3 regions of the Saccharopolyspora griseoalba genome follow, and region 2 is predicted to be linked to each of the others. Evidence: riboswitches for the same ligand, from Rfam matches in the RefSeq annotation. Region 2 holds a riboswitch; each other region holds the start of a gene.
What was found. Region 2 has a riboswitch for thiamine pyrophosphate ahead of thiO (glycine oxidase ThiO). Riboswitches for the same ligand answer to the same signal wherever they lie in the genome.
Positions count from the first base shown of each region.

Region 1: it holds a riboswitch for thiamine pyrophosphate, as region 2 does, so the genes downstream of both, thiD (bifunctional hydroxymethylpyrimidine kinase/phosphomethylpyrimidine kinase) here and thiO (glycine oxidase ThiO) in region 2, are expected to answer to the same signal.
Region 3: it holds a riboswitch for thiamine pyrophosphate, as region 2 does, so the genes downstream of both, ACFQRI_RS01370 (purine-cytosine permease family protein) here and thiO (glycine oxidase ThiO) in region 2, are expected to answer to the same signal.

Region 1 is NZ_JBHTCJ010000005.1:366,388-376,335, forward strand. Features, by position in the region: gene ACFQRI_RS12815 (hypothetical protein) at 1-126, opposite strand, end outside; gene tenA (thiaminase II) at 344-1,057, opposite strand; gene thiD (bifunctional hydroxymethylpyrimidine kinase/phosphomethylpyrimidine kinase) at 1,161-1,958, opposite strand; TPP riboswitch at 1,952-2,048, opposite strand; gene ACFQRI_RS12830 (hypothetical protein) at 2,176-2,913, shown strand; gene ACFQRI_RS12835 (hypothetical protein) at 3,153-3,344, shown strand; gene ACFQRI_RS12840 (AMP-binding protein) at 3,440-5,074, shown strand; gene orn (oligoribonuclease) at 5,117-5,737, shown strand; tRNA gene ACFQRI_RS12850 (tRNA-His) at 5,847-5,922, shown strand; gene ACFQRI_RS12855 (L,D-transpeptidase) at 6,040-7,209, opposite strand; tRNA gene ACFQRI_RS12860 (tRNA-Lys) at 7,509-7,581, shown strand; tRNA gene ACFQRI_RS12865 (tRNA-Lys) at 7,758-7,830, shown strand; gene ACFQRI_RS12870 (sigma-70 family RNA polymerase sigma factor) at 7,918-8,484, shown strand; gene ACFQRI_RS12875 (PepSY-associated TM helix domain-containing protein) at 8,555-9,889, shown strand; gene ACFQRI_RS12880 (zf-HC2 domain-containing protein) at 9,871-9,948, opposite strand, start outside.
Region 2 is NZ_JBHTCJ010000003.1:137,828-147,775, forward strand. Features, by position in the region: gene ACFQRI_RS07165 (N-acetylglucosamine kinase) at 1-187, opposite strand, end outside; gene ACFQRI_RS07170 (amidohydrolase family protein) at 366-1,214, shown strand; gene ACFQRI_RS07175 (SIS domain-containing protein) at 1,221-2,252, opposite strand; gene ACFQRI_RS07180 (GntR family transcriptional regulator) at 2,519-3,274, shown strand; gene ACFQRI_RS07185 (S1 family peptidase) at 3,486-4,604, shown strand; gene thiE (thiamine phosphate synthase) at 4,720-5,391, opposite strand; TPP riboswitch at 5,636-5,742, shown strand; gene thiO (glycine oxidase ThiO) at 5,739-6,851, shown strand; gene thiS (sulfur carrier protein ThiS) at 6,848-7,048, shown strand; gene thiG (thiazole synthase) at 7,051-7,815, shown strand; gene ACFQRI_RS07210 (FUSC family protein) at 7,914-9,887, opposite strand.
Region 3 is NZ_JBHTCJ010000001.1:285,088-295,035, reverse strand. Features, by position in the region: gene ACFQRI_RS01385 (family 2B encapsulin nanocompartment shell protein) at 1-693, shown strand, start outside; gene ACFQRI_RS01380 (family 2B encapsulin nanocompartment shell protein) at 800-2,185, shown strand; gene ACFQRI_RS01375 (family 2 encapsulin nanocompartment cargo protein polyprenyl transferase) at 2,202-3,248, shown strand; gene ACFQRI_RS01370 (purine-cytosine permease family protein) at 3,306-4,625, opposite strand; TPP riboswitch at 4,616-4,730, opposite strand; gene larA (nickel-dependent lactate racemase) at 4,947-6,212, shown strand; gene larE (ATP-dependent sacrificial sulfur transferase LarE) at 6,229-7,047, shown strand; gene larB (nickel pincer cofactor biosynthesis protein LarB) at 7,044-7,706, shown strand; gene larC (nickel pincer cofactor biosynthesis protein LarC) at 7,703-8,833, shown strand; gene ACFQRI_RS01345 (hypothetical protein) at 9,009-9,230, shown strand; gene ACFQRI_RS01340 (exodeoxyribonuclease III) at 9,307-9,948, shown strand, end outside.

The DNA.
Region 1 (9,948 bases), on a different contig from region 2:
ACCCGCGGCGGCGGCCGCTTCGGCCTCCAGCCGGAGGGCTTCGCGCCGGTCCGCCACGTAGAACGGCGCCGCGGCGAGCACCGGCACGAGCATGCCCAGCAACACGATCAAGATGGAAGTGCCCAATGCCCCGAACTCCGTCCAAATAGGAGTGGATCTAACCTGGATCTTTCGCCGCTTAACGAGCGTCGCGCCCAGCAAATCGGCGAACGCCCCCGGCATTGTTATCCAGAAGATATCGTGAGGCGAATCACAACTCGCACCGTGCTGTCCACACTACACAACGTGTCCAGTTGATCACCCGTCCGGGAGATCAGCAATCACGCTGCGCGCACGAAAGTCCTTACCGGTCGCGGAATTCCGCGGTCGGCCAGCTCTCCCTGCGCCACGCGCTGTCCCAGAACATCCACTCGTACTCGGTTCCGCGCAGGAAGGCCTCGTGCATCCGCTCCCTGGTGGACTCGTCGGAGTTCGCGGCGACCTTGTCCACCAGATCGCGCGCGGCGAGCACTCCCCGGGCGAACTCGTCGTCGGCGTAGGTCTTGATCCACGCCTCGTACGGGTGCCCCTCGGCCCCGCCCGTGGCTTCCAGGATCGCCGTGCCCACGTGCTGGTAGACCCAGAAGCAGGGCAGGATCGCCGCCAGCAGCACCGGGTAGGACTCGGTGAGCGCGCAGGCCCGCAGGTACGAGGTGTAGGCCAGGCAGGTCGGCGAGGTCTCGACACCGGCGATCTCCGCGTCGGTGAGCCCGAACTCCTCGACGTAACCGGCGTGCAACCGCCGCTCCTCCAGCAGCGCGGCGTTCGCCGCGGCCGCCAGGAACGCCGCGTCGTCGGCGTCGTCGGAGCGGGTCGCGGCCGCCGAGAGCGCCTGCGCGAAGCCGACCAGGTAGCGGGCGTCCTGCACGATGTAGAAGGCGAAGACCTCGCGGGAGAGGCTGCCATCGGTCAGCGCCTCGTTGAACGGCAGCTTCAGGATCGCCTCCCGCAAGCGCGCGGTGCGCGCCCAGGCCTCGGCGCAGAACCCATCGGCTGGCGGATCGGGCAACTCGCTCATCAAAACCCCTCGGAGTTCGGTGGTTGCGACTCCACCGGGAACGATCCCGGCAAAGCGGACATCGGGCCGCGCGGCTCCGGGAGGAACCGCGCAGCGGGGTGGCTCACCACCAGGTGTGGAAGTGATGGACCGGGCCGTGGCCCCGGCCCACCTCGAGGCGCTCCGAGGCCCGGAGCGCCTCGGTCAGGTAGAGCTTGGCCTCGCGGACGGCTTCCGGCCAGCCGGAGCGCTGCGGGCGCAGCGCGGCGATGGCCGCCGACAGCGTGCAGCCGGTCCCGTGATCGTTGGTGGTCTCGACCCGCTCGCTGCCCAGGAACTCGGAGACCCCGTCGCCGTGCAGCAGGTCCACGCTGTCGCCGCCGTCGAAGTGACCGCCCTTGAGCAGCACCTGCTTGGCGCCCAGCGCGGAGAGCCGCTCGGCCTGGGCCGGCATCTGCTCGACGTCGGTGATCTCGGGCTCGCCGAGCAGGTCGGCTGCCTCCGGCAGGTTCGGGGTGATCAGGTCCACGCGCGGCAGCAGCTGCTCGCGCAGCGCCCCCACGGCCTCCGGGGCCAGCAGCCGGTCACCGCTCTTGGCCACCATGACCGGGTCGAGCACCACGTGCCGCGGCGAGTAGCGGTCCAGCACCTCGACCACCGCGCGGATGATCTCGGCGTTGGCCAGCATGCCGATCTTGACCGCGTCCACCCGCACGTCGTCGAGCAGGGTGACCAGCTGATCGGTGACGAAGTCGGGCGCGACCTCCTGCACCCGGACCACCCCGGTGGTGGTCTGGGCGACCAGCGCGGTGATCACCGACATGCCGTAGGCGCCGTTGGCCGAGAACGCCTTGAGGTCGGCCTGGATGCCGGCACCTCCGCTGGGGTCGGTTCCGGCGATGGACAACACGTTGGGTGCCATGGCGATGACGTCCCTCCGCTAGTGCGAGCTAGGTCAGGTTCAACGGGTCTGTTCTCAGCCCGGACCTGCCGGGCACCCCGCGTCACTGCCCCCAACCTAGCAATCGGCGACAAGCCCCCGGGACACGCCGCCGAACCGCGGAGGGCGACCGAACTCACACCGCATCACACCCGTAGGCAGGCAAGGGTTCCCTCCGACACGGATTAACCTGGAGGGGATGGAAACCACGACCGATGCTCCGAGCTTCGCCCGCTCACGCCGCCAGCGTCCCGAAGAGGACCCGGCGCAGATCTGGGCCCCGCTGGCGGACCTGACCGAGGCGGCCGCAGCGGCGGCCGGATCGGGAACGGTGGCGATCACCCGCGGGTTCGACCGCAACAGCCGTCTGCGCGCCAAGGCGCTGCGCGACCTGCTGGCCAAACGCGAGGTCCCCGCCATCGAGATCACGCCGGCCCCGGGCAGCGACCGCCTGGTCGAGGGTGTCCCGGTCGCCGTCGTGGTCAACCTGATCGGCGCCGGTTCCTGGCAGCCCTACCGCCTGGCCGCCCAGCTGAAGGTGGAGATCCTCACCCCCAAGCCGGGCGAGAACCCGGCCGCCGCGGCCACCCGCGACGTCATCGCGGTGGTCGGCGACTCCGGCGCGCGGGGCGTGGCGCTCTCGCACGTCGCGGTGCGCGCCGAGGAGCCGTCCGAGGCCAAGCTGACCCTGACCTACGACGGCACCGAGCAGACCGTCGCCGGCGGCTGGCTGAGCGCCACCGTCCAGGGCGACCAGCTGCAGGTCCAGTTCGGCGGCAACGAGCTGCCGGAGCGCTCGGTGAGCACCGCCGAGCTGCGGGTCGACGCGTCCGACGCGCTGCACCGCCTGGTCCGCGACGAGCTGCCGATCGCCGACTTCGAGGGCGCGGTCACCTTCACCGCCGAGAGCAGCGGTCTGCGGGTCCGTCCGGTCTGACCGCGTGGTCCGGTCGGGGCACCCCGGCTAACGGCTCGGCCGCGAGGGCGATTCCCACGGTGGGGATCGCCCTCGCGGCGTTTTCGGGGCCCGGCCGGACGCCCGCCTGCCCGCCGCGCGATTCGTCTCCGATCAAATCGCGCAACCCGCCGTCATGCGCCCGGCCCCGGCTCGTCCCTAGATCGAGAGCAACGCGCGATCAGCGCGCTCGCGCAACGGCACGAGGAGGCTGGGGAACAGTGGGGACCAACGAGTGGCACGTCAGCTGCCGGGACGTCGCGGGCAGGCGGCGGGACATGTCGGTGTTCGTCAACCACGGCCAGGTGGTGGTGATATCCCCGCCGGGCGAGACGGCGGTGCTCTCACCGCTGGAGGTCGGCAGGCTGCGGGCCGCGCTGCGCGACGCGGTGGTCACCGCGGCCGAGGAGTAGCCGGCGCACCTGCACCGGTTCCGCGGGCCTTGTGACCGCGCCGCGACACCGGCATTATTTACTCACGAGTAGGTAAGGCGTCGAGAGGTGAGCGCGTGAGCTTTGTGCGTCGGCTGTCCGAACTCTTCGTTGGCCGCGCAGCGCCCGTCCTGCACGCGACGTACGTGCTGGTCAAGCAGGGCGTGGTGCGACCGGTGCGGCCGGATCGGCTGGCGCGGATGGCCCTGGCCTACCGCCGCTGGGGGATCTCGCTGCCGCTGGGCTTCGCCATCGGCGCGATCCGGCACCCGGACCGCCCCGCGGTGATCGACGAGCGCGGTGCGCTGAGCTACGCCGAGCTGTCCCAGCGCACCACCCGGCTGGCCGACGCGCTGCGCGACCGCGTCCCGCCGGGCACCCGGATCGGGCTGCTGGCCCGCAACCACCACGGCACCGTCGAGGTGATCGTGGCCGTCGCCAAGCTCGGCGTGGACGTGGTGCTGCTCAACGTCGGGCTGAGCAGCAAGCAGCTCGCCGATGTGCTGGAGCAGCAGGACGTCTCGCTGCTGGTCGCCGACGAGGAGTTCACCACCCACCTGCCCGAGCTGCCCGCCGAGCCGGACGTGGTGCTGGCCTGGGTGGAGTCCACCACCGAGCGCGACACCCTCGACCACCTCATCGCGACCACGCCGCTGCGCGGCATCGGCAAGCCCAAGCGGCACTCGCGGCTGATCGTGCTCACCTCGGGCACCACCGGCACGCCCAAGGGCGCGCGCAGGCCGGACCCGCCGAGCCTGACCCCGGCCGCCTCGATCTTCTCCCGGATCCCGCTGCGCGCCGGCGAGCGCGTGCTGATCCAGGCGCCGCTGTTCCACACCTGGGGGGTGGCCGGTTTCCAGCTCTCCGCGGTGCTGGGCGCCACGCTGGTGCTGCGCCGCCGGTTCGACCCGCAGGACGCGCTGCGCACCGTCGAGCGCCACCGGGTAGGCGCGATGTGGGCCGTCCCGGTGATGCTGCAGCGGATCCTGGACCTGCCCGAGGAGGAGCGCACCCACCGGCTGGAGTCGCTGCGCATCGTGGCCAGCAGCGGTTCCGCGCTGCCCGCCGACCTGGCCACGCGCTTCCAGCGCGCCTTCGGCCCCGTGCTCTACAACCTCTACGGCTCCACCGAGGTCTCCTGGGTCAGCGTCGCCCAGCCCTCGGACCTGCGCGCCGCGCCCTCCTCCGCGGGCCGCCCGCCGTTCGGCACGGCGGTGCGGATCCTGGACGAGGACGGCCACCCGGTGCCGCGAGGTCGACCGGGGCGGATCTTCGCCGCGAACAACATGATCTTCGACGGCTACACCAACGGCGCCGGCCGGGAGAGCCGCGACGGCCTGATGTCCACCGGCGACCTGGGCCGCTTCGACCGCTCGGGGCGGCTCCACGTGGTCGGGCGCGAGGACGACATGATCATCTCCGGCGGGGAGAACGTCTACCCCAAGGAGGCCGAGGACGTCATCGCGGGCCTGCCCGAGGTCGGCGAGGCCGCCGTGCTGGGCGTCGACGACCAGGAGATGGGCCAGCGCCTGGCGGCCTTCGTGGTGCTGCGCGAGAAGGGCTCGCTGGACGCCGAGGAGATCCGCGCCCGCGTGCGCGACGAGGTCGGCAAGTTCGCCACCCCCAGGGACGTGGTCTTCCTCGACGAGCTCCCCCGCAACCCCACGGGCAAGGTCGTGCCCCGCGAGCTCCACCCGCACCTGGAGGGCTGAGGGAGGCCCCGCGGCCGGGACCGAGGAGTTAGGCTTCTTCGGGTGAACGACCGTCTAGTGTGGATCGACTGCGAAATGACGGGGCTCGACCTCGGCAAGGACGCGTTGATCGAGATCGCCGCCCTGGTCACCGACGCCGAGCTCAACGTCCTCGGGGAGGGCGTGGACATCGTGATCCACGCCGACGACGAGGCGCTGTCCGGCATGCCCGACGTCGTGCGCGACATGCACGAGCGCTCGGGCCTCACCAAGGAGGTCCGCGAGTCCTCGGTGACCCTGCAGCAGGCCGAGCAGCAGGTGCTGGACTACATCCGGCAGTACGTGCCCGACGTGCGCTCCGCGCCGCTGGCCGGCAACTCGATCGCCACCGACCGCGGGTTCCTGGCCAGGGACATGCCCGGGCTGGACGCGCACCTGCACTACCGGATGGTCGACGTGTCCTCGATCAAGGAGCTGTGCCGGCGCTGGTACCCGCGGATCTACTACGCCCAGCCGGGCAAGGGCCTGGCCCACCGGGCGCTGGCCGACATCCGCGAGTCCATCCGCGAGCTGGCCTACTACCGCCGCACCGCGTTCGTCCCGCTGCCCGGCCCGAGCAGCGAGCAGGCCCAGGCGGTGGCTCGCGAGCTGGTCGACGGCAGCGACCCCGAAGGGAGCCGCTGAGCAGCGAAAACTCCAAATCCGGAGGTGGTGTGAACCCCGCCCGGGCCGCACGCTAAGATAGATCCGTTGCTCCGGGCAGGGGCCGAGAGGAACCGGTCCGGCAGCTGTGGTGGGTGTAGCTCAGTCGGTAGAGCACTGGGTTGTGGTCCCAGGAGTCGCGGGTTCGAATCCCGTCACTCACCCCAAGGCCGAGAAGGGGCCCCGCTCGATCGAGCGGGGCCCCTTCTCGTGTCCCAGGTGTTGACCTCCGGGCCAACGATCAGCCCCCGCCGCGACGGGGGCTGATCGTTCGAGGGCGCTCGTCAGCGATTGCCCGCCTCCCACTCGCTCCAGGGCACCTGCCAGTCGCCGAAGCCGTCCCAGGAGCGCAGGTCCGGCCCGCCGGAGTTGGTGATCTCCACGACATCGCCCCGCTTGAGCAGGTTGAAGACCCACTCCGCGTCGGCGTTGCTCATGTTGATGCAGCCGTGGCTGACGTTGCGATGTCCCTGGTCGGCCACCGACCACGGCGCGGCGTGCAGGAACTCGCCGCCGTTGGAGATCCGCACGGCCCACTCCACCTCGGTCCGGTAACCACCGGCGTTGACCGGCAGGCCGTAGGTCGACGAGTCCATCAGGTACTTGCGGTGGCGCGACATGACCACGTGCACGCCGTTGTTCGACGGGAACTCGGGCTTGCCCAGCGAGACCGGCATGGTGCGGATCACCTCGCCGTTCTTCTCGATCGTCATCCGGTGGCTGGCGCCGTCGGCCTTGAGCACCACCCGGTCGCCGATGTGGAAGGTGGCCTGGCGGTCCTCCTCGCCCCAGACGCCGTCGCCGAGCTCCTTGCCGTAGACGTCGATGTCGACGTCGATCGTGGTGCCCGCCGCCCAGTAGTCCTTCGGCCGCCAGTGCACCTCGCGGTCGTCGTACCAGTAGAAGGCGCCCTCGACCGCGGGCTCGGTGCGGATCCGGATCGCCTCCTCCGCCTTGGCCTTGTCGGGTGCGGGTGCGTTCTCGCTGAACCGGAAGACCAGCGGTTGACCGACGCCGACCGTCTCGCCGTCCAGCGGGATCATCGAGACGTAGGTCTTCGCGGCCGGGTCGAGCGTGGTGAAGGTCGACTGCTTTGTGATCTCCGGGCCCTCGGCGCCCTTGGCGGTCACCGACAGCGTGTAGGTGCGGCCGTAGCCGAGCTTCTGGGTGACCTTCCAGCTCTTGCGGTCCGCCGCCAGCTCGCCGTCGACCGGCCCGCCGTCGGCGTTGGTCAGCTTCGCCTCGACGATCCGACCCCGCTGCACCTCCGCGGTGACCGGATCCAGCGGCGAGATCCCCTTGGCCCCGTTCTCCGGGGCTAGCCGCACCTCGGGCGCCTGCGCCTCGGCCCCCTCATGCGCCCCCTGGCCTCCGGCGGCGCCGCTGCAACCGGCGGCCAGCAGCGCCACCAGACCGGCGGCGAGCACGGCCGAGGACCGGCGAGCCCGCCGCACAAACCCGACCGAGTTACGCCTTTGATTCATTCCCAACGTTCCGTCCCCGTCCAAGACGCAGCAACCTCACCGACAAGTGTGCAGCAACTCCCCAGACGTGATTTAAGTGGCCAGCTGAGCACTCTTCGTAACCCCCTGTCGCCCGACTCGTCCCGTTGGACGCGCGGGTCCGGCTCCCGGTTGCTCCGCGGTCGCCACCGGCCGTCGGCGGCGACCCCCCGCGCCGACGCCCTCCGGCCGCGTGCTAAAGTTCTTCGCGTTGCCGGGGAGACCGACGGAATCCCCGGGCGACGCCGCAAGCGCCAATAGCTCAATGGGCAGAGCAACTGACTCTTAATCAGTGGGTTCGGGGTTCGAGTCCCTGTTGGCGCACTTCGAAAACGCCCCCTGCGCGCGCAGCGGGCGTTTTCGCGTTCCGGGAGGATTCGATTCCCGGGAACGCGACGCAGAACACAACGGGCGCAAAACCGGGAGGCCGTCGTCAAGCCCCAGAACGGGTCGTGCTAGTCTTTTTCCCGTCGCCAGGAAACCGGCAGGAATCCCGGCGGGCGCCAATAGCTCAATGGGCAGAGCAACTGACTCTTAATCAGTGGGTTCGGGGTTCGAGTCCCTGTTGGCGCACCGAAAGCCCAGGCCGCGAGGCCTGGGCTTCTTCTTTTTCCGGAACCGCCCGGTCTTCCGCGGCCGCTGGCGGCTAGGCTCACCGCCATGATCCACTCCGAGGCCGAGGACGCGCGCGTCACCGAACTGGCGCTGGCCGCCCGCTCAGGTGACCGAGCCTCGCTGGAGGGATTCGTCCGAGGCACCCAGCGCGACGTGTGGCGCTTCCTCGCGCACCGCGCGGGCGTGCGGCTGGCCGACGACCTGACCCAGGAGACCTACCTGCGGGCGCTGAAGTCCCTCCGCGGCTTCTCCGGGCGCTCCTCGGCCCGGAGCTGGCTGCTGGCCATCGCCCGCCGCGTCGTGGTCGACCAGATCCGCCACGAGCGCGCCCGCCCCCGCACCGCCCCCGGCGTCGACTGGGAGCGGGCCGCCGACCGGAACGCGCGCGACTCGGCCGATTTCGCCGACGTCGTCGAGCTCAACGCGCTGCTGGCCGATCTCGACGACGACCGCCGCGAAGCCCTGCTGCTCACCCAGGTCCTCGGCCTGAGCTACCAGGAGGCGGCCGAGATCTGCGGCTGCGCGATCGGCACCATCCGCTCGCGGGTGGCCCGCGCCCGCGCGGAGCTCATCGACGGACCCGGCGAGGGCACCAGGACCAGTTCGGCCTGAACCGCCGGGAACTCTCCCCTCCCGCCGGCCGACACCTCCCTCGGACGGTGACGCCGAGGAGGGAAAGCGCATGGCAATCGACGAAGCCGGTCTCGCGCCGGAGCACGCCCCGCCGAGGACCGGGTGGTGGGCGCAGCTGAGGCCGATGCTGCTGCGGCTGCACTTCTTCGCCGGCGTGCTGGTCGGCCCGTTCCTGCTGGTGGCCGCGTGCACCGGCCTGCTGTACGTGTTCACGCCGCAGCTGGAGCAGCTGGTCTACGACCGCGAGCTGCACGTGCCCGCGAGCTCGGCGCACCAGCCGCTGGCCGCGCAGGTCGACGTCGCCGAGCGCGCGCTGCCCGGGGCGGAGCTCAAGGCGGTGCGCCCGGGGCCCACCGCCACCGACACCACGCAGGTGATCTTCCACGCACCGGACCTGCCGTCGAGCTACTACCGCACCGCCTTCGTCGACCCGCACACCGGCGAGCTGCGCGGCGTGCTGCAGACCTACGGCAGCGGGCAGGCCCTCCCGCTGCGGACCTGGTTCGACCAGCTGCACCGCAACCTCCACCTCGGCGAGCCCGGCAGGCTCTACAGCGAGCTGGCCGCCAGCTGGCTGTGGGTCGTGGTGCTCGGCGGCGTCGCGCTGTGGTTGGGGCGCAGGCGTTCCCGGCTCGCGGAGCTGGTCACCCCGAAGCTGCGGCCCGCGGGCAGGCAGCGGGTGCTGTCCTGGCACGGCTCGGTCGGGCTGTGCGCCGCGCTCGGGCTGCTGTTCCTGTCGGCGACCGGCCTGACCTGGTCGACCTACGCGGGCGCGAACATCGGCGAGCTGCGCTCCGCGCTGTCCTGGGAAACCCCCGCCGTGCCCACCGACGTGCCGCACCTGGGAGGCGGCGACGTCGGCATCGATCGGGCGGCCGCCACCGCCGAGGCGCACGGCCTGTCCGGACCGCTGGAGATCACCCCGCCCGGCGACGGCGCCTACCAGGTCCAGGAGATCGGGCGCTCCTGGCCGACCCAGCAGGACGCGATCGCGGTGCACCCCGCCACCGGCGAGATCACCGCCGCGCTGCCGTTCGCCGACCACCCGCTGATGGCCAAGCTCTCCCGGTGGGGCATCGACGCGCACATGGGCCTGCTGTTCGGCTGGGTCAACCAGCTCGTGCTGGCAGCGGTGGCCCTCGCGCTGATCTGCGCGGTCGTCTGGGGCTACCGGATGTGGTGGCTGCGCAGGCCCTCCCGCGGGTTCGGGCGCGCGCCCGCGGGGCGGCCGTGGTCGCAGGTGCCCGCCCGGATCCTGGTGCCCGCAGCGGTGCTCGCGCTGGGCCTCGCCTGGGCGCTGCCGCTGTTCGGCATCCCCCTGCTGGTGTTCCTGATCGCCGACACCGTCGCCGGGGCCATCGCAGGTCAGGCGGTGCGCCGGTAGGCCGTCGGGCCCAGATCACCCGGTCGGGCAACCGGCTCGGCGCCCGAAGCGGGCGCCGC
Region 2 (9,948 bases):
CGCCCAGCGCCTCCCGGGCGGCCTCGACCATCCGGCCCACGGCCTCCCCGGGCGGGCGGGAGTTCGGGTTTCCGCCGCCCGCGACACCGGTGCCCAGCACCCGGCCCGCGAGATCGCTGACCAGGGCGCGGCTGCTGGTGCCGCCGACGTCCAGGCCGAGTACCAGTCCGGCTTCGTCGTCGCGCATGCGCCATTTGTACCCGGGCGGCGGTGCCGAGGAGATGAGCTGAGACGTGAAGTGGTCAGCGCCCTTGGCTTCCGGGAGGTCGAGCGGCTATACATCGGGCGTCGTCGACAGGTCGGGGGTCGGAGCGCATGGGCCAGCACGCGGCAGCCGCGGAGTCCGGAGCGGACGGTGGCGCTCGATGACGGTGGACAGCCATCACCACCTGTGGGACCTCGACGTCCGCGATCAGACCTGGATGACCGGCCCGGAGATGGATCGGCTGCGCCGCGACTTCCTGCCGCCGGACCTGCTCGCCGCGATCAAGGGGAGCTCGGTGGACCGCACCGTGCTGGTGCAGACCGTCCCCGATCCGGACGAGACGCCCGAGATGCTGGTGCTGGCCGAGACCGTGGACAAGATCGGGGCGGTGGTCGGTTGGGTGGACCTCACGGCCCGCAACGCGCGCGAGCGGCTCGGCAGGCTGCAGACCCACCCGTCGGGCGGCCGGTTGCGCGGCGTCCGGCACCAGGTGGAGGACGAGCCGGACCCGGACTGGCTGATCCGCCCGGACGTGCAGACCGGGCTGGCCGCGGTCGAGGACGCGGGCCTGGTCTACGAGCTGCTGATCCGGCCGGACCAGCTGCCCGCGGCGATCAAGGCCGTCGGCCGCTTCCCGCAGCTGACCTTCGTGCTGGACCACTGCGCGAAACCGGCCATCGCCGAGGGCGAGCTGGAGCCGTGGGCGGGGCAGATCCGCGCGCTGGCGGCGTTCCCGAACGTGGTGTGCAAGCTCTCCGGGCTGGTCACCGGCGACGACTGGGCCCGCCAGCCGGACGCCGACCGGCTGCGCCGCTACACCGACGTGGTCCTGGAGGCCTTCGGCCCGGCCCGGGTGATGTTCGGCTCGGACTGGCCGGTGTGCCTGCTGGCCGCCGACTACGCCGAGGTCCTGCAGCTGGCCGAGCGCCTGACCGAGCACCTCACCCGCGGCGAGCGCCGAGCGATCTTCGACGGCACCGCCCGCCAGGTCTACGGCTTGACCTCCTGAGCGGTCTCAGCGGGTCTTGGTCTCCTTGTCGAGCCCGCGCGGGGCGTCCGGGTCGAAGCCGCGGGCCAGGGCCAGGCCGAGGGCCAGCTGCTGGACCGGGAGCACCTCCAGGACGGGGGCGAGCTCCTCGGCGCAGTCGGGCACCGGGACGCGGTGGGCGGCGGGCGCCTGCGGCGCGGCCGACCCGATCGCGCAGACGTCCGCCCCGCGCTCGTGCACCGCGTCCAGCACCTCGCGGATCGACTCGCCGCCCCGGCCGTTGCTGGTCAGCGCCAGCACGGCGGTCTCCGGGTCGATCGCGGCGACCGGGCCGTGCAGCAGGTCCGCGCCGCTGTAGGAGCGGGCGGACAGGTAGCTGGTCTCGGCGAGCTTGAGCGCGGCCTCCTGCGCGGTGGCCAGCGAGTAACCGCGCCCGGTGGTGACCATCCGGTCGGCGAACCGGTAGCGCTGCACCGCCTCGTCGACCGCGGTGCGCTCGGACAGCGCGGTCGACGCCAGCTCCGGCAGAGCCTCGGCGTGCGTCCCGTCGCCGCCGCGGATGGCGTCGACGAGCAGGTACAGCGTCAGCAGCGTCGCGCTGTAGGTCTTGGTGGCCGCCACCGCCCGCTCCTGCCCGGCGCGGATGTCCAGCGACAGCTCGGCGGCCTCGGCCAGCGGGGAGCTCGCGGTGTTGGTGATGGCCACGGTCAGCGCGCCCTGCGCGCGGCCGGACTCGGTGACCGCGAGCAGGTCGGGCGAGCCGCCGCTCTGGCTGACCGAGATCAGCAGTACGTCGGTGAGGTCGGGGCGCGCGCCGTAGAGGGTGGTGGTCGAGGGGGAGGCGAGGCCGACCGGCAGCTGCAGCAGCACCTCGATCAGGTACTTCGCGTAGAGGGCGGCGTGGTCGCTGGAGCCGCGCGCTGCCAGCAGCGCGAAGCGGGGGCGCCTGCGGGCCACGGCCGCGGCCACCTCGGCGATCTCGCCGCGCGCGTCGAGCAGGTTCGCGAAGATCTCGGGCTGGATTTCGATCTCGTCGGTCATGTGCTTGCCGGCGGGCATGGGCCAATCCCTTCACCGTAGAGGTCCAGACCAATCCTACTGGTGCCGGCGGCCCGAGCACCCGCCCCCGCGGTGGAGCGGGCGAAAATGTGGTGCTCGACACCCTGCGGCAACACCGATGGGCGCTAGTGTGCACGCACGCCGAAGACTGACGCGGTCACCGCGCGTCGGCTACCCGGGGCGTTGGCCCGGCGCGCGCCTTCGGGCATGCTCGACGGCCAAGCGGCAGGAACGGCGTTCGCAGGTTGCGGCGGCAGGAGGAACCGATGCTCGACACCACCGCGCCCGGCGGTACGGACTCGCAGGGGCGCGCGCCACGGGAGCCGAAGTACTGGGGGCTCAAGCAGCACCTGCTCGATCTGCTCCGGACCATGCCGCCCGGCACGCCCATCCCCACCGAGCGCTCGCTGGCCGCCGAGTTCGACGTCTCCCGCACCACGGTCCGCCAGGCGCTGGCCGAGCTGACCGTCGAGGGCAGGCTGCTGCGGGTGCAGGGCAAGGGGACGTTCGTGGCCAAGCCCAAGGTCGCCCAGCGGCTGCAGCTGAGCAGCTACACCGAGGACATGCGCGCCCAGGGTCGCCAGCCCACCTCGCGGCTGCTCGCGGTCGTCGAGGAAGCCGCCGACGAGGAGCTGGCCGTGCTGCTGGGCACCAAGGCGGGCTCGGCCGTGCTCCGGTTGCGCAGGCTGCGGCTGGCCGACGGCGAGCCGATGGCCATCGAGACCACCCACCTGCCGCTGGGCCGCTTCCGCGGGCTGACCGCGAAGCTGGAATCCGGCGGTTCGCTGTACAAGGTCCTGCGGGAGAGCTACGAGCTCGAGCTCGGGCACGCCGACGAGACCATCGAGACCGCGCTGGCCAGTCCCGAGGAAGCCGAGCTGCTCGGCGCCGACGTGGGCCTGCCGATGCTGCTGCTGTCCCGGCACTCCTTCGACGCCGAGGGGCATCCGGTCGAGTGGGTGCGCTCGATCTACCGCGGTGACCGCTACAAGTTCGTCGCCCGACTCAACCCGCCGGACTGAATCCCCGCTCCTCGCGGCCGGACCCGGAGCGCTCCGGCGGAAACTGGCGAAAATTGTGAAAGCGCACCGAATTTCCCGGCAAACGTGAAGTTTTCGCGGGCGTTTCGGGCGTATTGGGCTAAATGTTGGATGGTTTTTCCCAAAGGGGTTCCGATACTGGATCGGCGACGGGGCCTAGAGAGATCAGGTCACTTCTTTAGGGAGATGCCAGATGACAAGCAGACTCGCGGCTCGAATCGCCGGAACCGTGCTCGCCACCGCGGGCACGGTCGCGGCCTTGACCATGCCGGCAGGCGCCACCCAGCAGGCCCAGGAACCCTCGGGCACCATGCTGGCCGCCATGCAGCGCGACCTCGGCCTGACCGCCGGGCAGGCGCAGGCGAGGATCGCCCGGGACACCGCGGCGTCCCGCACCGCGCGGGCGCTGGAGGACAAGCTCGCGGGGGCCTACGGCGGCTCCTACATCGACCAGGCCACCGGTGAGCTCGTGGTCGGCGTGACCGATGCGGCCCGGGCCGACGCGGTCCGCGCCGCGGGTGCCCGGATCGAGCAGGTCGCCTTCAGCGAGGACCGGCTCGACGGCGCGGTGGCGGCGCTCAACGCCGCGCAGCGGCAGGCCCCCGGCGCGGTGACCGGCTGGTACGTCGACCCGCAGCAGAACTCGGTGGTCATGACCGTCAAGCCGGGCGGGGTCGCCGAGGCGACCGAGTTCGCCAGGACCTCCGGCGACGCCGCCGCGATCGAGGTCGTCGAATCGGCCGCGCAACCGCGGACCTTCATGGACGTCGTCGGCGGCAACGCCTACACCATCGACAACAGCGCTCGCTGCTCCGTCGGCTTCTCCGTCGACGGCGGCTTCGTCAGCGCGGGACACTGCGGACAGACCGGGTCGAGCACCTCCAACCCGAGCGGCACCTTCGCCGGCTCGTCCTTCCCCGGCGACGACTACTCCTACATCGAGACCGGCTCGGACGACAGCCCGCAGCCCTACGTCAACACCTACGACGGCGGGCAGCAGGCGGTCTCCGGTTCCTCCGAGGCCGCGGTCGGGGCGTCCATCTGCCGCTCCGGTTCGACCACCGGCTGGCACTGCGGCACGGTGCAGGCCAAGAACCAGACCGTGCGCTACGCCGAGGGCACCGTCTCGGGCCTGACCCAGACCGACGTCTGCGCCGAGCCCGGCGACTCCGGCGGCTCGTTCATCTCGGGCGACCAGGCCCAGGGCATGACCTCCGGTGGCTCCGGCGACTGCACCCGCGGCGGCACCACCTACTTCCAGCCGGTCAACGAGGCCCTCAGCGCCTACGGCGTCAACCTCGTCACCCAATGACCGATCTCCGCGCTCGTCCCGCCGGGTAGCGGCCTCCGGCCGCCCCGGGCGTCGAGAGCGGTGCGACGCGAGCGGCCCCCGGAACTCGCTTCCGGGGGCCGCTCCGCGTCCGCGATCAGCTCAGGCGCTCGCGCAGCGCGGCGGCGGCCGCGCGCGGGTCCTCGGCTTCGGTGATGGCCCGGACGACCACGATGCGCTCGGCGCCCGCCGCCACGACCTCGTCGAGGTTGGTCGCGTCGATGCCGCCGATGGCGAACCACGGGCGGCCGTGCCCGCCGTGCTCGGCGGCGTGCCGCACCAGGTCCAGCCCCGCGGCCTCCCGGCCCGGCTTGGTGGGGGTGGTCCAGGTCGGGCCGGTGCAGAAGTAGTCCACGCGCGGTTCGGTCGCGGCGGAGTCGGCCTGCGCCACGTCGTGCGTCGAGCGGCCGACCACGACCTCCTCGCCGATCACCCGGCGCGCGTGCTCGACCGGCAGGTCGTCCTGGCCGAGGTGCAGCACGTCGGCCTCCGCGGCCAGCGCCACGTCGGCCCGGTCGTTGACCGCCAGCAGCGCGCCGTGCCGGACGCAGGCGTCGGCCAGCACCTCCAGGGCGGCCAGCTCGTGCCGGGCCTCCAGGGGAGCTCCGCTCGGGCCCTTGTCCCGCAGCTGGATGATGTCCACCCCGCCGGCGAGCGCGGCGTCGGCGAACTCCGCCAGATCACCGCGCTCCGAGCGCGCATCGGTGCACAGGTACAGCCGCGCCTCGTTGAGCCGGCTCCGGATCCCAACCCCGTCCATTCCAGGCATGCCCCAACCCTAGCCGCCCCACCCGCATCCTTCCCTCCCAACGCCCACCACCCCGCGGGCGGAATGGGAGGTGATTCCGTCCCCCGAATTGCCTTCCATTCCGCCGGTCGAATTCGAGGGAATTCGGAGGTTCGGTGGATCGGGGGATGGGGGTGGCGGCGTGTTGGGTTGCGCGATGGAGGTTCCGGGTTCTGCTGGGACGGGCTGGTCGATGACGGGTGATCTGCGGCGGGGTACCGTGGTGGGCGGTGAGCACGGGAGCCCGGCTACCGGGCTGAGAGGGGGCACGAGGCCCCGACCGTCGAACCTGAACCGGGTCATGCCGGCGCAGGGAGCGTGGAGTGTTGTTGCAGCGAATCGAGCACGTCGCCGTCGTGGGCGGCGGAGTGATCGGCCTTTCCATCGCCTGGAAGGCGGCCGCGGCCGGGTACCGGGTGCGGCTGATCGACCCCGCACCGGCATCGGGCGCCTCGCACGTGGCGGGCGGGATGCTCGCACCGCTGGCCGAGGCCTGGCCCGGCGAGGAGGAGCTGCTGGAGCTGGGCTCGGCGTCGCTGGAGCTCTGGCCGGAGTTCGCCGACGAGCTGGCGCGCGCCGCGGGCCGGGAGTCCGGCCTGCGCCGCGAGGGCACGCTGATGATCGGCGTGGACACCGCCGATCGCGGGGAGCTCGACGGCGTCGCCGGTCACCTGGCCGACCTGGGCCGCAGCGTGACCCGGCTGACCGGCCGCGAGCTCCGCAAGCTCGAACCCTCGCTGGGGCCCGCCGTGCGCGGCGGTCTGGACGTGCCCGGCGACCTCGCGGTGGACAACCGCGTCGCCCTGGAAGCGCTGCGGGCCGCGGCCGCCGCGGCCGGAGCGGAGTTCGTCGCGGAGGCGGCCACCCGCGTCCGCCCGGGTGCGGTGGACCTCGCCGATTCGGCGGTGGAGTGCGATCTCGCGATCATCTCCGCCGGTGCGCGCTCCGGGACGCTGCACCCCGCGCTGGCCGAGCGCATCCGCCCGGTCAAGGGCGAGATCCTGCGGCTGCGCAGGCGCGGCACCGCGCTGCCGCCGCCGGTGCGCACCGTGCGCGGCCCGGTGCACGGCCGCCCGACCTACCTGGTGCCGCGCGCGGACGGCGGACTGGTCCTCGGCGCCACCCAGCACGAGGTCGGCTTCGACACCGAGGTCACCGTCGGCGGCGTGCGCGATTTGCTCGGCGACGCCGAGACCGTGATGCCGGGCATCGCCGAGTACGAGCTGGTCGAAGCAACCGCGGGCCTGCGCCCGAGCACCGAGGACAACCTGCCGATCATCGGCGAGCTGGAACCGGGGGTGCTGGCCGCGACCGGCCACCACCGCGGAGGCTTCCTGCTCACCCCGGTCACGGTGCGCGCCGTGCTCGCGATGCTGCGCGGCGAGGAACCGGACGCGCTGATCAAGGCAACCGATCCGAGTCGATTCGGAGGACAGCAGTGAACGTCGTCATCAACGGCGACGCCAAGGAGGTCGGTGCCGACGCCACGCTGGCGTCGGTGCTGGACGACTTCGGCGTCGCGGAACGCGGGGTCGCGGTGGCCGTCGACGGCGCGGTCGTGCCGCGCGCGTCCTGGCCGGACACCGCCCTCGAACCCGGCGCCACGATCGAGGTCCTCACCGCGGTCCAAGGAGGATGAGCATGGACGACCCACTGGTGATCGCCGACCGGAAGTTCGGCTCCCGCCTGATCACCGGGACCGGAGGGGCCGCGAACCTCTCGATCCTGGAGCGCGCGCTGCTGGCCTCCGGTACCGAGCTGACGACGGTGGCCATGCGCCGCGTCGACGCGGAGGGCGGCACGGGCGTGTTCGACCTGCTGCGCAGGCACGGCATCGAGCCGCTGCCGAACACCGCGGGCTGCCGCACCGCGGCCGAGGCGGTGCTGACCGCCCAGCTGGCCCGCGAGGCGCTGGAGACCAACTGGATCAAGCTGGAGGTCGTCGCCGACGAGGACACCCTGCTGCCCGATCCGGTGGAGCTGCTCGACGCCGCCGAGCAGCTGGTCGACCAGGGCTTCGTCGTGCTCGCCTACACCAACGACGACCCCGCTCTGGCGCTCAAGCTGGAGGAGGTCGGCTGCGCGGCGGTGATGCCGCTGGGCTCGCCGATCGGCACCGGCCTGGGCATCCGCAACCCGCACAACATCGAGATGATCGTCTCCCGAGCTTCGGTGCCGATCATCCTCGACGCCGGGATCGGCACCGCGTCGGACGCCGCGCAGGCCATGGAGCTCGGCTGCTCCGCGGTCCTGCTGGCCACCGCGGTCACCAGGGCGCAGGACCCGGAGCGGATGGCCCTGGCGATGCGCTCCGCGGTCGAGGCGGGCCGGCTCGCGTCCCAGGCGGGCCGGATCCCGCAGCGCTACTGGGCCCAGGCCTCCAGCCCCGGCAGGCCGATGGGCTGAACGCTTCGGCGGCGGAAGCACTTTTTCATCAGGAGTCCCGCCGAGCGCGAAGTGCTCGGGGGGACTTCTTCTGATGAAAAGAGCGCACGACCCGCGCGTCAGCGGATGTGCAGGCGTTCCGGGCGCAGGAACGTGATGGTGTAGCTCTTCCACGGGTTGGTCAGGCCGAATGCCTGGTCGATGGCCTGGCGGGCGTGCAGCGCGTTCTCCACCAGGGAGCTGGCCAGCAGCTCCGAGGCCACCGCGCTGCCGGTGGGCACGTCCGGGATCTTGGCCGTGGGCTTGCCGCCGAGCAGGTCGTCCACCGCGCGCAGCGCCGGGACGGCCACCTCCCGCTCCTCGGTGGGGCGGAAGGCCAGGGTGGCCACGTCCTGGCGCAGCGAGTCCAGCGCGATCGCGGCGCTGCGGGTGGCGCGGTCGTCGTCGGTCTCCTCGCCGGTGCCGTCCAGCAGCGCGGGCATGCCCAGCAGGTCCTGCGTGCGGCGCAGCGCGAGGACGTTGGCCGCCTGCAGCGCCTTCGGCAGGTCGGCGCCCTGGCCGGAGGCCCGCACGCTGCGCAGCAGCTCGGAGACCGCCCACACCGTGGAGCGCACCGCGCCGCGCACGTCGGGCAGGATGCTGCTGGGCAGCACCAGGTAGCTCACGTAGCCCACGAACAGCGCGATCGCCGCGCCCACCGCGGTGTTCGCCGCGAAGCTGATGCCCACGTTGACCAGCGGGCGGTCCAGCACCAGCGCCTGGTCGACCACGGTGACCACGATCAGGCAGCTCAGCACGACCTGGAACTCCGCGCGCAGCTTCGGCATGTTCAGCAGCATCCCGGCGACCACCACCGGGATCAGCAGGTAGGTGAACGGGACCAGGCTGATCAGCAGGGCCAGCGCGGTCACGCCGAGCACCGCGCCGCCGGTGCGCTCCAGGGCGCCGGTCATGCTGTCCCGCGCCGCGGGGGCCAGCACCACGTAGAGCCCGAGCAGCAGGCTCGAAGCCGACGGGTCGCGCAGCAGCAGCACGATCACCATGCCCACGGTGACCGCCAGGGTGCAGCGCAGCGCGTGCCGGAACAGCGAGGAGCGGAACGACAGGTGCGCGCGCACCGCCGCGAGCAGCCGCTCCTTGCGCTGGCCCTCGGCGGGCGGGGGCACCGAGGTCTCGTCGCGGCGCACCACCGAGGCGCGGATGCGCTCCAAGCCCTGGTTGAGGCCCCGCGCGGCGTCCGGCAGGTCCTGCCGGCCGCCCCGGGCCAGGACCGCCTCGGCCGGGTCGCGCCGGGCGATCATCGGCAGGCCGGTGCAGGCGCGGGCCCGCACCGCGCGGGCCAGCTCGCCGGCCACGGCGTCGGCCTCGGCGACGATCGCGCGCAGCCGCTCGGCCTCCATGCGGTCGCTCTGCTGGGCCTGGGCCAGCAGCGTCTCCCGCGCCGCGCGGAATCGAGCGGCACCCGCCAGCACCTCGCCGAGCCAGGTGGCCGAGCCGTCGGCGCGCCATGCCGCGGCGGCCGACTCGAGCACCCCGGGCCCGGGGCGCAGCAGCGTGCCCGCCACCGCGTGCCGGGTGGCGCGGCCCGGGTCGGACAGCCCCATCAGCATCCGCAGCGCCAGCGCGAGCAGCCCGCCGAGCACGGCCGCGGCCAGCAGCACCGGGAACGGTTCGCGGATGCCGATGCCGGTCGTGGTGGACACCAGCGTCGCGGCGGCGAAGATCTGCCCGCCGATCCGGTAGTGCTCGCCGAGCGCGGGCAGCATGCCGGTGCCGAACACCACCAGGGCCACCGCGGCGCCCGCCAGCACCGGGACCTCGGTGAGCACCGGCCCGATCGCCATGATCAGCACCACGGCGGGGCCGAACCAGGCGAACCGGTGCAGGTCGGACTGCAACGACTGGCCGCTGGTGGCGGTCAGCGCGAGCACGGCGGTGAGCCCCGCGATCAGCGCCGGGGCCTGCAGCTCGAAGAACCAGCCGAGCACAGTGCCCGCGACGACCGTGATCAGCACCAGCACGGCGTACTGCCGCTGCCGGGGATCGGGCACGCCCGCCTCGTTGGTGAGCCATCCCCGGACCCAAGTCCGCACCGAATTGACCACGCCGCTTCAAACCCCTGTCATCGCTCGCACGCAGCCCGCGCCCCAACGC
Region 3 (9,948 bases), on a different contig from region 2:
CTGGCGGGCACCTACGTCGACTACGAGCTCTCCCCGCGCGAGTACGAGCTCAGCGTGGCCCAGACCGTCCTGCGGGTGCACAGCCGGGTCGCCGACCTCTACAACCAGCCGATGAACCAGACCGAGCAGCAGCTGCGGCTGACCATCGAAGCCCTCCGCGAGCGCCAGGAGCAGGAGCTGGTCAACAACCCGGACTTCGGGCTGCTGCACAACGCCGACCTGCGCCAGCGCATCCCGACGCGCTCCGGACCACCGACCCCGGACGACATGGACGAGCTGCTGGCGCTGGTGTGGAAGGAGCCGGGCGCCTTCCTGGCCCACCCGCGCACCATCGCGGCCTTCGGCCGGGAGTGCAGCAAGCGCGGGCTCTACCCGCAGAGCGTCGACCTCGGCGGGCACCACGTACCTGCGTGGCGGGGCGTGCCGATCCTGCCGTGCAACAAGATCGGGGTCTCGGAGTCCCGAACCAGCTCGGTGCTGCTGATGCGGCTGGGCGAGGAGAACCAGGGCGTGGTCGGGCTGCACCAGACCGGTCTGCCCGACGAGTACCAGCCCGGCCTGTCGGTGCGGTTCATGGGCATCAACGAGCAGGCCGTCATCTCCTACCTGGTCAGCGCGTACTACTCGGCCGCCGTGCTGGTACCGGACGCGCTCGGCGTGCTCGAGCACGTCGAAGTGGGCCGGGAGGGCTGACCCGCTCGGGCCGGCCGCGGTCCTCCCGCGGCCGGCCCGGTGATCGCCACGCCACCGGTTCGGCCTGCCCGATCGCACCGATCACGCGCTTAGGAGTTGGACAGCAGTGACCACGACGGAGCCCACCGAGGAATCGACCGCGCTGAGCCTGGGAACCGCGGCGGCCCGCAAGCTCTCGACCACGACCAAGACCCGGCCGCAGATGCAGGGGACCAGCTCGCGCTGGCTGCTGCGCATGCTGCCCTGGGTGGACCTGGAATCGGGCACCTACCGGGTCAACCGCCGCCTGACCTACCGGCCCGGAGACGGGCGGATCACCTTCACCAACACCGGCGAGAACGTGCGGGTCATCCCGCAGGAGCTGCGCGAGCTGCCGCGGCTGCGCGGTTTCGACGACGACTCGGCGCTGACCGCGCTGGCCGAGCGCTTCGTCCAGCGCCGCTACGAACCCGGGCAGGTCATCGTGCCCGCGGGAACCCCGGAGTCCGAGGTGCTGCTCATCGCGCACGGCAAGGTCTCCCGGCTGGGCACCGGCGAGTACGGCGAGGAGGCGCAGCTCGACGTGCTCGGCGACGGCGGCTTCTTCGGCGACGCGGTGCTGGCCGGGCGGGAGTCGCGCTGGCGGAGCACCTACAAGGCGATCACGCCGTGCATCGTGCTGGCGCTGGAGCGTCATGCGCTGCAACCGGTCCTGGAGCAGTTCGGGGAGCTGCGGGCGCACCTGGCCGCGGCCGAGCACGCACCTCCGCAGAACAAGCACGGCGAGGCCAGCATCGACCTGGCCGCCGGGCACACCGGGGAGTTCGCGCTGCCCGGCACCTACGTCGACTACGAGCTGGAACCGCGGGAGTACGAGCTCGGCGTCGCCCAGACCGTGCTGCGGGTGCACAGCCGGGTCGCCGACCTCTACAACCAGCCGATGAACCAGACCGAGCAGCAGCTGCGCCTGACCATCGAAGCCCTCCGCGAGCGCCAGGAGCACGAGGTGCTCAACAACCCGGACTTCGGGCTGCTGCACAACACCGACCTGCGCCAGCGGGTGCACACCCGCACCGGACCGCCCACGCCGGACGACCTCGACGAGCTGCTGTCCCGGCGGCGCAAGTCGCGCTTCTTCCTGGCGCACCCGCGCACCATCGCCGCCTTCGGCCGGGAGTGCAGCAAGCGCGGGCTCTACCCGCAGACCACCGCGGTGGAGGGCCAGCCGATGCAGGCCTGGCGGGGCGTGCCGATCCTGCCCTGCGACAAGATCCCGATCAGCAAGTCCGGCACCAGCTCGATCCTGTGCGTGCGCACCGGCGAGGACGACCACGGGGTCGTCGGCCTGCAGCAGACCGGGATCGCCGAGGAGTACCAGCCGGGGTTGTCGGTGCGCTTCGCGGGCATCAGCGACCAGGCGGTCATCTCCTACCTGGTGAGCACCTACTTCTCCGCCGCGGTGCTGGTTCCCGACGCGCTCGGCGTGCTCGAGCGCGTGGAGATCGCCCGCTGACCGAAAGGCAGAGCCCATGACCACTCTCCAGCAACCGGACGTCAACGCGGGCGACGTCTCCCACGCGGCCCTGTCCCGCTGCCGGGCTCTGGTGGAGCCCGCGCTGCGAGCCGCGGTGGACCGGCTCCCGCAGCGGATGCGGCAGGTCGCCGGCTACCACCTCGGGTGGCTCGACGAACGGGGTGCGCCGATCAGCGGCGACCGGGGCAAGGCGATCCGCCCCGCGCTCGTGCTGCTGAGCGCCCGCGCCGCGGGCGGGGATCCGGCGACCGCGGTGCCCGCGGCGGTCGCCGTGGAACTCGTGCACAACTTCTCGCTGCTGCACGACGACGTGATGGACGGCGACGTCACCCGCAGGCACCGGCCGACCGCGTGGACGGTGTTCGGCAGCTCCACCGCCATCCTGGCGGGCGACGCCCTGCTGAGCCTGGCCTCCGACGTGCTGGCCGCCTCCCAGCACCGCGAGGCGACGACGGCGATCCGCACCCTCAGCAGCGCGGTGCTCGGCCTGATCGAAGGGCAGACCGACGACATCGACTTCGAGGAGCGCGGCGACGTCGGTCCGGACGAGTGCCAGCGGATGGCCCGCAACAAGACCGGAGCGCTGCTGGGGTGCGCGTGCGCGCTCGGCGCCCTCTACGGCGGTGGCAACCCGGAGCAGGTCACCCGGCTTCGCGGGTTCGGCGAGCACCTGGGGCTGGCCTTCCAGCACGTCGACGACCTGCTCGGGATCTGGGGCGATCCGGCCGCCACGGGCAAGCCGGTGTTCAGCGACCTGCGCACCCGCAAGAAGAGCCTGCCGGTGGTCGCCGCGCTGACCTCGGCGACCAGCGAGGGGCGCGAGCTCGCCGAGCTCTACCAGCGGGATCGCTCGCTCAACGACGCGGAGCTGGCCCGGGCCGCCGAGCTCATCACCGGCGCGGGCGGGCAGGCGTGGAGCCGCCACCAGGCCAACGGTCTGCTGGCGACGGCCCTCAACGACCTGCGGCGAGCCGATCCCGACCCGGACGCGGCCGACGACCTCGTCGCGCTGGCGCACCTGATGACCAAGCGCGACCGCTGACTCCCCTGGGGCAGGAGGCGGTCGGGTCGGGGGCCGCGGCCCTCGACCCGACCGCTGTCAGGACCGCCTGCGGCCGAGGAGGCCGACGAGGCCGGCGACCGCGGCGGCCACCAGGAAGGAGGTCAGCGCCGCGCTCATCCACGTCGGCACGGTGAAGCCGATGGCTTCGCGCACGCCGGTCCAGAAGGTCGTCCAGCCGCCGAGCTCGCCCGGGTTGATCACCTGGAAGGTCGCGAAGCCGAGGAACCAGGCGAACAGCATCCCCCAGCGCGACGGGGCCTCGGCCGAGACGTCCCACTCGCGGGCGCGGGAGCTGCCGAAGTAGTCGACGGCCAGCACGCCGAACATCGGCACGAACACCGAACCGATCAGCAGCAGGAAGTTGGAGAACTGCTCGATGTCGATGGTCAGCGCGCCGATGGTGCTGACCGCGCCGACGATCAGGCTCAGCACCCGGCGATCGGTGCTGGGCCGCAGGTTCTGGATGGACACCGCGGTCGAGTAGGTGTCGGCGAAGGACTGGTCGACCTCGCGCAGCACCAGCACCGCGAAGAAGATCACGCCCAGCGGCACCGCCAGCAGCGGGTCGAAGGCCTCGTCGCCGTTCCAGCCCACCAGCGCCAGGCCGAGCAGGCCCAGCAGGTAGCACGCGATCTGGGTGACCGAGTAGCCCGCGGTGGCCGCGGCGAACGCGCCCTTGGCCGAGCGCGCGTGCCGCGAGTAGTCCGAGGCGACCGGCAACCAGGACACCGCCACGGCCAGCGCGGCGTCCGCGCCGGGCCAGAAACCGGCCCAGGAGCCCTCGTGCATCGCGGGCAGCGGGTGCCGCAGCAGCTGCGCGAAGAAGTAGACCATCGCGATCAGCACGGCGACGCTGACGTAGCGGCGCAGGATGCGCAGCGCGCCGAGCGGGCGCAGCGTCAGGGCCGTGGTGATCGCCCCGCCGATGAGCACGTAGAGCCAGTGCGGGCCACCGCCGAAGAGCGCCTCGGCGCCCTGCGCGATGACCAGCAGCTCGAACATGCCCCAACCGACCAGCTGCAGGATGTTGAGCACCGTCGGCACGTAGGAGAGTCGGGTGCCGAACAGGCCGCGCAGCAGCATCATCGCGGGCGCCCCGGTGCGCGCGCCCGGGATGGCGGCGATGCCGACCATGATGCTGCCCAGCACCGTGCCCACCACGGTCGCGGTGACCGCGGCGGCGAACGACAGCTGCGGCACGCCCGCGGGGGCGAGCACCGCGAGCGCGCCGGAGAAGCCCAGCAGGCTCACGCCCAGGTTGCCCCAGAAGGCCGCCTGGTCGAGCACTCCCAGGGTCTTCGGCGCCGGTTCGTTCAGGGTGTGCGGAACTTCGGAACGTTCGACGTCGACCGCCATCAACAGCTCCCTACGCCGGCATTATCCGGACAGGTTCTGCGGTCGGTGGCGCGGTTTCCTGCCACCCTCTCAGCCCGATCCGCTCGAGCTCCCGCGTCGGTAAGTCGCGCACACCCTACCCGAACGGGTGAGCGTGCGGGGCGGGGGCGGGCACCGGTGGTCCTTACCACTCCGAACACGACTTCGGGACCCCGGATGACCACCGGAAATCTCTCGCCGTCGAGGGATGGGAACGATTCGTTCGCACGGCTAGAGTCCGCAGCGGAGCACGACGAGCAGAGGAAAGCACCATGCACCAGATCCGCGAGCGGATGACCGCCCGTGGCCGATGAGCTGAACGTCCAACTCGCCTACGGCGAGCGAGGCCTGTCCGTTCGGTTGCCCGCCGAGCGCACCACCGTCGTCCAGCCGCGGTTCCGCCCCGGCGCGCCGGACCAGCGCGCCGTGCTGCGCGCGGCGCTGCGCGAACCGACCGCCGGTCCCCCGCTGCGCGAGCGGGTCCGGCCGGGGCAGACCGTGGCGGTGTCGTTGTGCGACAGCACCCGGCCGCAGCCGCGGCACCTGATGATCCCGGCGCTGCTGGAGGAGCTCCAGGACGTCGTGCGGCTCGAGGACGTGGTCCTGCTGGTGGCCACCGGCACGCACCGGGCCAACACCGACGCGGAGGTCCGCGAGATGCTCGGCGACGAGGTCGTCGAGCAGGTCCGGGTGGTCAACCACGACGCGCGCGACGAGTCCTCGCTGGTGTGGCGCGGAGTCCACGGCGACGGCGTGCCGGTCTGGCTCAACCGCGAGTGGGTCGAGGCCGACGTGCGCATCACCACCGGCTTCGTCGAACCGCACTTCTTCGCCGGGTTCAGCGGCGGGCCGAAGCTGGTCGCCCCCGGGCTGGCCGGGCTGGAGACCGTGCTGACGCTGCACGACGCGGCGCGCATCGCGCACCCCGACGCGACCTGGGGGCTCACCGAGGGCAACCCGGTGCACGACGACGTGCGCGCGATCGCCGCGGGAACCGGGGTCGACTTCGCCTTCGACGTCATCCTCAACCGCGAGCACGAGATCATCGAGGCCTTCGGCGGCGACCTGCTGCCGATGCACCGGGCCGCCTGCGCGGCGGCGCAGCGGCTGGCCATGCAGCAGGTGCCCGAGACCTTCGACGTCGTGGTCACCACCAACTCCGGCTATCCGCTGGACCAGAACCTCTACCAGGCGGTCAAGGGGATGTCGGCGGCGGCGAAGGTGGTCAAGCCGGGCGGGTTGATCGTCTGCGCGGCCGAGTGCCGCGACGGGTTCCCCGACCACGGATCGTTCCGCGAGGTGCTGGCCTCGGCGGACTCGCCGCAGGCGCTGCTCGCCGACATCGAGGCCCGCGAGCACGCCGTGCCCGACCAGTGGCAGGTGCAGATCCAGGCCAAGATCCAGAGCAAGGCGCGGGTGGCGGTGCACAGCGATCACCTCGACCCCGAGCAGCTGCGCAGCGCGCACCTCGAGCACTGCCCCGACGTCGCGGCCGCGGTGCGGGCCGAGGGCCCGGAGGCGCGGGTGTGCGCGCTGCCGGAAGGACCGCAGACCATCCCGCACCTGTAGTGGAGAGGAGTGAGCCGTGAGCGGATTGGATCGGCTGCGCGCGCGCATCGCCGAGGAGGAGGCCCTGGTGGTCGCGTTCTCCGGCGGCGTGGACTCGGCGCTGCTGGCCGGGGTGGCCCACGAGGTGCTGGGTTCGCGGATGCTGGCGATCACCGCGGTGTCGCCGAGCCTGGCCTCCGACGAGCGCGAGCAGGCCAAGGAGTTCGCCCGCGAGCGCGGCATCCCGCACGTGGAGGTCTGCACCGACGAGGCCGAGCGCCCGGAGTACGCGGCCAACGACGGCGACCGCTGCTTCCACTGCAAGTCCGCGCTCTTCGACGCCGCGGAACCGCTGGCGGCGGCCATGGGCGCCCGCGTGGCGCTCGGCACCAACCTCGACGACCTCGGCGATCACCGCCCGGGCCAGCGAGCCGCCGCGCAGCGCGGGGCGATCGCGCCGATGGTCGATGCCGAGCTGAGCAAGGCCGAGGTCCGCGCGGCCAGCGCCGAGCTCGGCCTGTCCACCGCGGACAAGCCCGCCGCTGCCTGCCTGGCCTCCCGGGTGGCCTACGGCGATCCGGTGACGCCGGAGGTGCTCGAACGCGTGGAGCGCGCCGAGAAGGCGGCGCACGACCTGGGGTTCCCCGTGTGCCGGGTGCGCGCGCACGCCCGGGGCACGGTCGCCCGGCTCGAAGTCCCCGCCGAGGACATCGACCGCGCGGCGGCGCACCGCTCCGAGCTCGACGCCGCCGTCCGGGCGGCGGGTTTCGAGTTCTGCGCGCTGGACCTCGCGGGGTTCCAGAGCGGGCGGATGAACGTCCTGCTGCAGCTGCTGCCGTCGAGGAGCGCGTCATGACCGGGTTCAGCGATCTCGGCTACGCCCGCGTGGACACCGACCGGGAGTCCCGGCAGGGCTTGCCGGAGGTGGTCTACGGTCCGGGCAAGCAACCGGCCGAGATCTCCGGCATCGTCACCGAGCTGCTCGACCGCAGCACCGGCCCGGTGCTGGTAACCAGGGTCGAACCGGACGTCGCCGCGCAGGTGTCGGTGCCGGGCGGCAGCTACGACGAGACCGCGCGCCTGCTGGTCTGGCGACCGGCCGCGCCGGGATCCTTCCGGGTCTGCGTGGCCACCGCGGGCACCTCGGACTGGCCGGTGGCCGCCGAGGCCGAGGCGGTGGCCTCGGCGATCGGGCTGAGCACCACCGTGGTGCGCGACGTGGGCGTTGCCGGCATCCACCGGCTGCTGGCCGCTCGCGACGAGCTGGACCGCGCCGACGCGGTGATCGTGGTGGCCGGCATGGAGGGCGCGCTGGCCAGCGCCGTCGGCGGGCTGGTGGCCTGCCCGGTGATCGCGGTGCCCACCTCCACCGGCTACGGGGCCGCGATGGAGGGCGTGACCGCGCTGCTGGCGATGCTGACCTCCTGCGCGGCCGGGCTGACCGTGGTCAACATCGACTCCGGCTTCTCGGCGGCGATGGCCGCGCACCGGCTGACCGCGGTGGCGAGCCGGTGATCCTCTGGCTCAACCCGACCACCGGGGTCTCCGGGGACATGCTGCTGGGCGCGCTGCTGGGTCTCGGCGCCCCGCTGGACCGGGTGCGCGCGGCGATCGAGGCCACCGGCCTGACCGGCTGGTCGCTGTCGGCGCGGCAGGTGCAGGTCGACGGGATCGCGGCGACCAGGGCGGTGGTCGAGGTCGACGACGGGGCCGCCGAGCGGCACGCCTCCGAGCTGCTGGAGCGCGCGTCCAGGGCGCCCGAGCCGATCGCGAGCACGGCCTGCTCGGCGATCCGGGCGATCGCCGAGGTCGAGGGCGGGCTGCACGACCGCGATCCCGAGCAGGTCCACCTGCACGAGATCGGCGGGCTGGACACCATCGTCGACACCGTCGGGGTGGCCGCGGCGGTGCACGAGCTGGGCGTCGCGGAGGTCCGCTCGGCGCCGATCGCCCTCGGCTCCGGCACCGTCCGCTGCGCGCACGGCGAGCTGCCCGCACCCGCCCCCGCCGCGCTGCGCCTGCTGGAGGGCGCGGCGGTGATCGGCGCGGAGCTGCCCGGCGAGACCGTCACGCCCACCGGTGCGGCGCTGCTGCGCGCGCTGGGCACGCGCTACTCCCCTCCCCCGGCCATGACGCTGGGCCCCACCGCGCACGGCGCGGGCGGCAAGCGCTTCGAGCAGCGCCCCAACGTGCTGACCGCCTCGCTCGGCGAACCGGCCGCGGGCGGCTCCCCGATGCTGCTGCTCGAGTGCAATGTGGACGACGTGACCGCCGAAACCCTCGGCCACGTCCTGGACCTGCTCCTGGAGGCGGGCGCGGCCGACGCCTGGACCAGTCCCGCGGCGATGAAGAAGTCCCGCCCCGGGCACGTGCTGCACGTGCTCTGCCACCCGCCCGACGAGCGCGCGCTGACCGAGATCGCGCTGGCCGAGACCGGCAGCCTGGGCCTCCGCCGCCAGGAGGTCTCCCGCACCGCGCTGCCCCGCTCGATCAGCACGGTCACCGTGGACGGGCACCCGATCCGGCTCAAGCACGGACCGCACCGCACCAAGCCGGAGCACGACGACGTCGCGGCGGCCGCCCGCGCCCTCGGCCGCCCGCTGCGCGAGATCGCCGAGCGCGCCCTGCGTGCCGCCGGTTGAACGAACCCCCGGCACCCGCCGGCCCGTGCGTGGACCAACCGAATCGCCTGGTCATTTCCGCCTCTCCCCGGAATGGACTAAGACGATCGGGTGATGGCTGGAACCAAATGCGAATGAATTTGTTCCTATGGGCAGAAGGCATTGCGGCAAACGCCGAACCACGGGAGACCAGTCGATGCAGCAGCACGTGCACGCCGAGCTCGTCGGCGGACCGGAAGACGGCCGCTCGTTCATCATCCCCGCGCACAACGCGGACTTACCGATGGGGGAGTTCACCTTCCCGTCCCCGCGCGACGGCGAAGCGCCCTGCTCCCCCTGCGCCCACTACAACCTCCGCGACCGGCGCCCCGACGGCGTCTGGCGCTACCAGTACGCGGGCGAGGTCGTGCGCCCCTGACGACCCGCGCGTCGGGCGGTCTCGCCGGGGGCCAGCCCCCGACCAGGTCGTCGGTGCCGTGTGCGAGGCTCGCGCCATGCGGATCGCCACGTGGAACGTCAACTCGGTCGGGGCCCGGCTGCCCAAGCTGCTGGACTGGCTGGGCACCAGCGAACCCGAAGTGCTGTGCCTGCAGGAGCTCAAGTGCGCCGAGGACGCCTTCCCCTACGACGAGGTCGGTGAACTCGGCTACGAAGCCGCAGCGCACGGCACCGGCCGGTGGAACGGCGTGGCGATCCTCTCGCGCGTCGGGCTCGACGAGGTCCGCCACGACCTGCTCGACCAGCCCGGCTTCCAGGCCGACGGCGCCATGTTCGAGGCGGCCGAGCCCCGCGCGATCGCGGCGACCTGCGGCGGGGTTCGCGTCTGGTCGGTCTACGTGCCCAACGGCCGCGAGGTCGGGCACCCGCACTACGAGTACAAGCTGCGCTGGCTCGACGCGCTGCGCGCCACCGCCGCCGAGGAGCTGACCACCGACCGCCCGTGGGCGGTGCTGGGCGACTTCAACATCGCGCCCACCGACGCCGACGTGTGGGACATCGCCGCCTTCGAGGGCTGCACGCACGTCACCGACGACGAGCGCAAGGCGCTGACCGCGCTGACCGAGACCGGCCTGACCGAGGTCCACCCGCGTGCGCTGAAGTACGACGTGCCGTTCACCTACTGGGACTACCGCGCG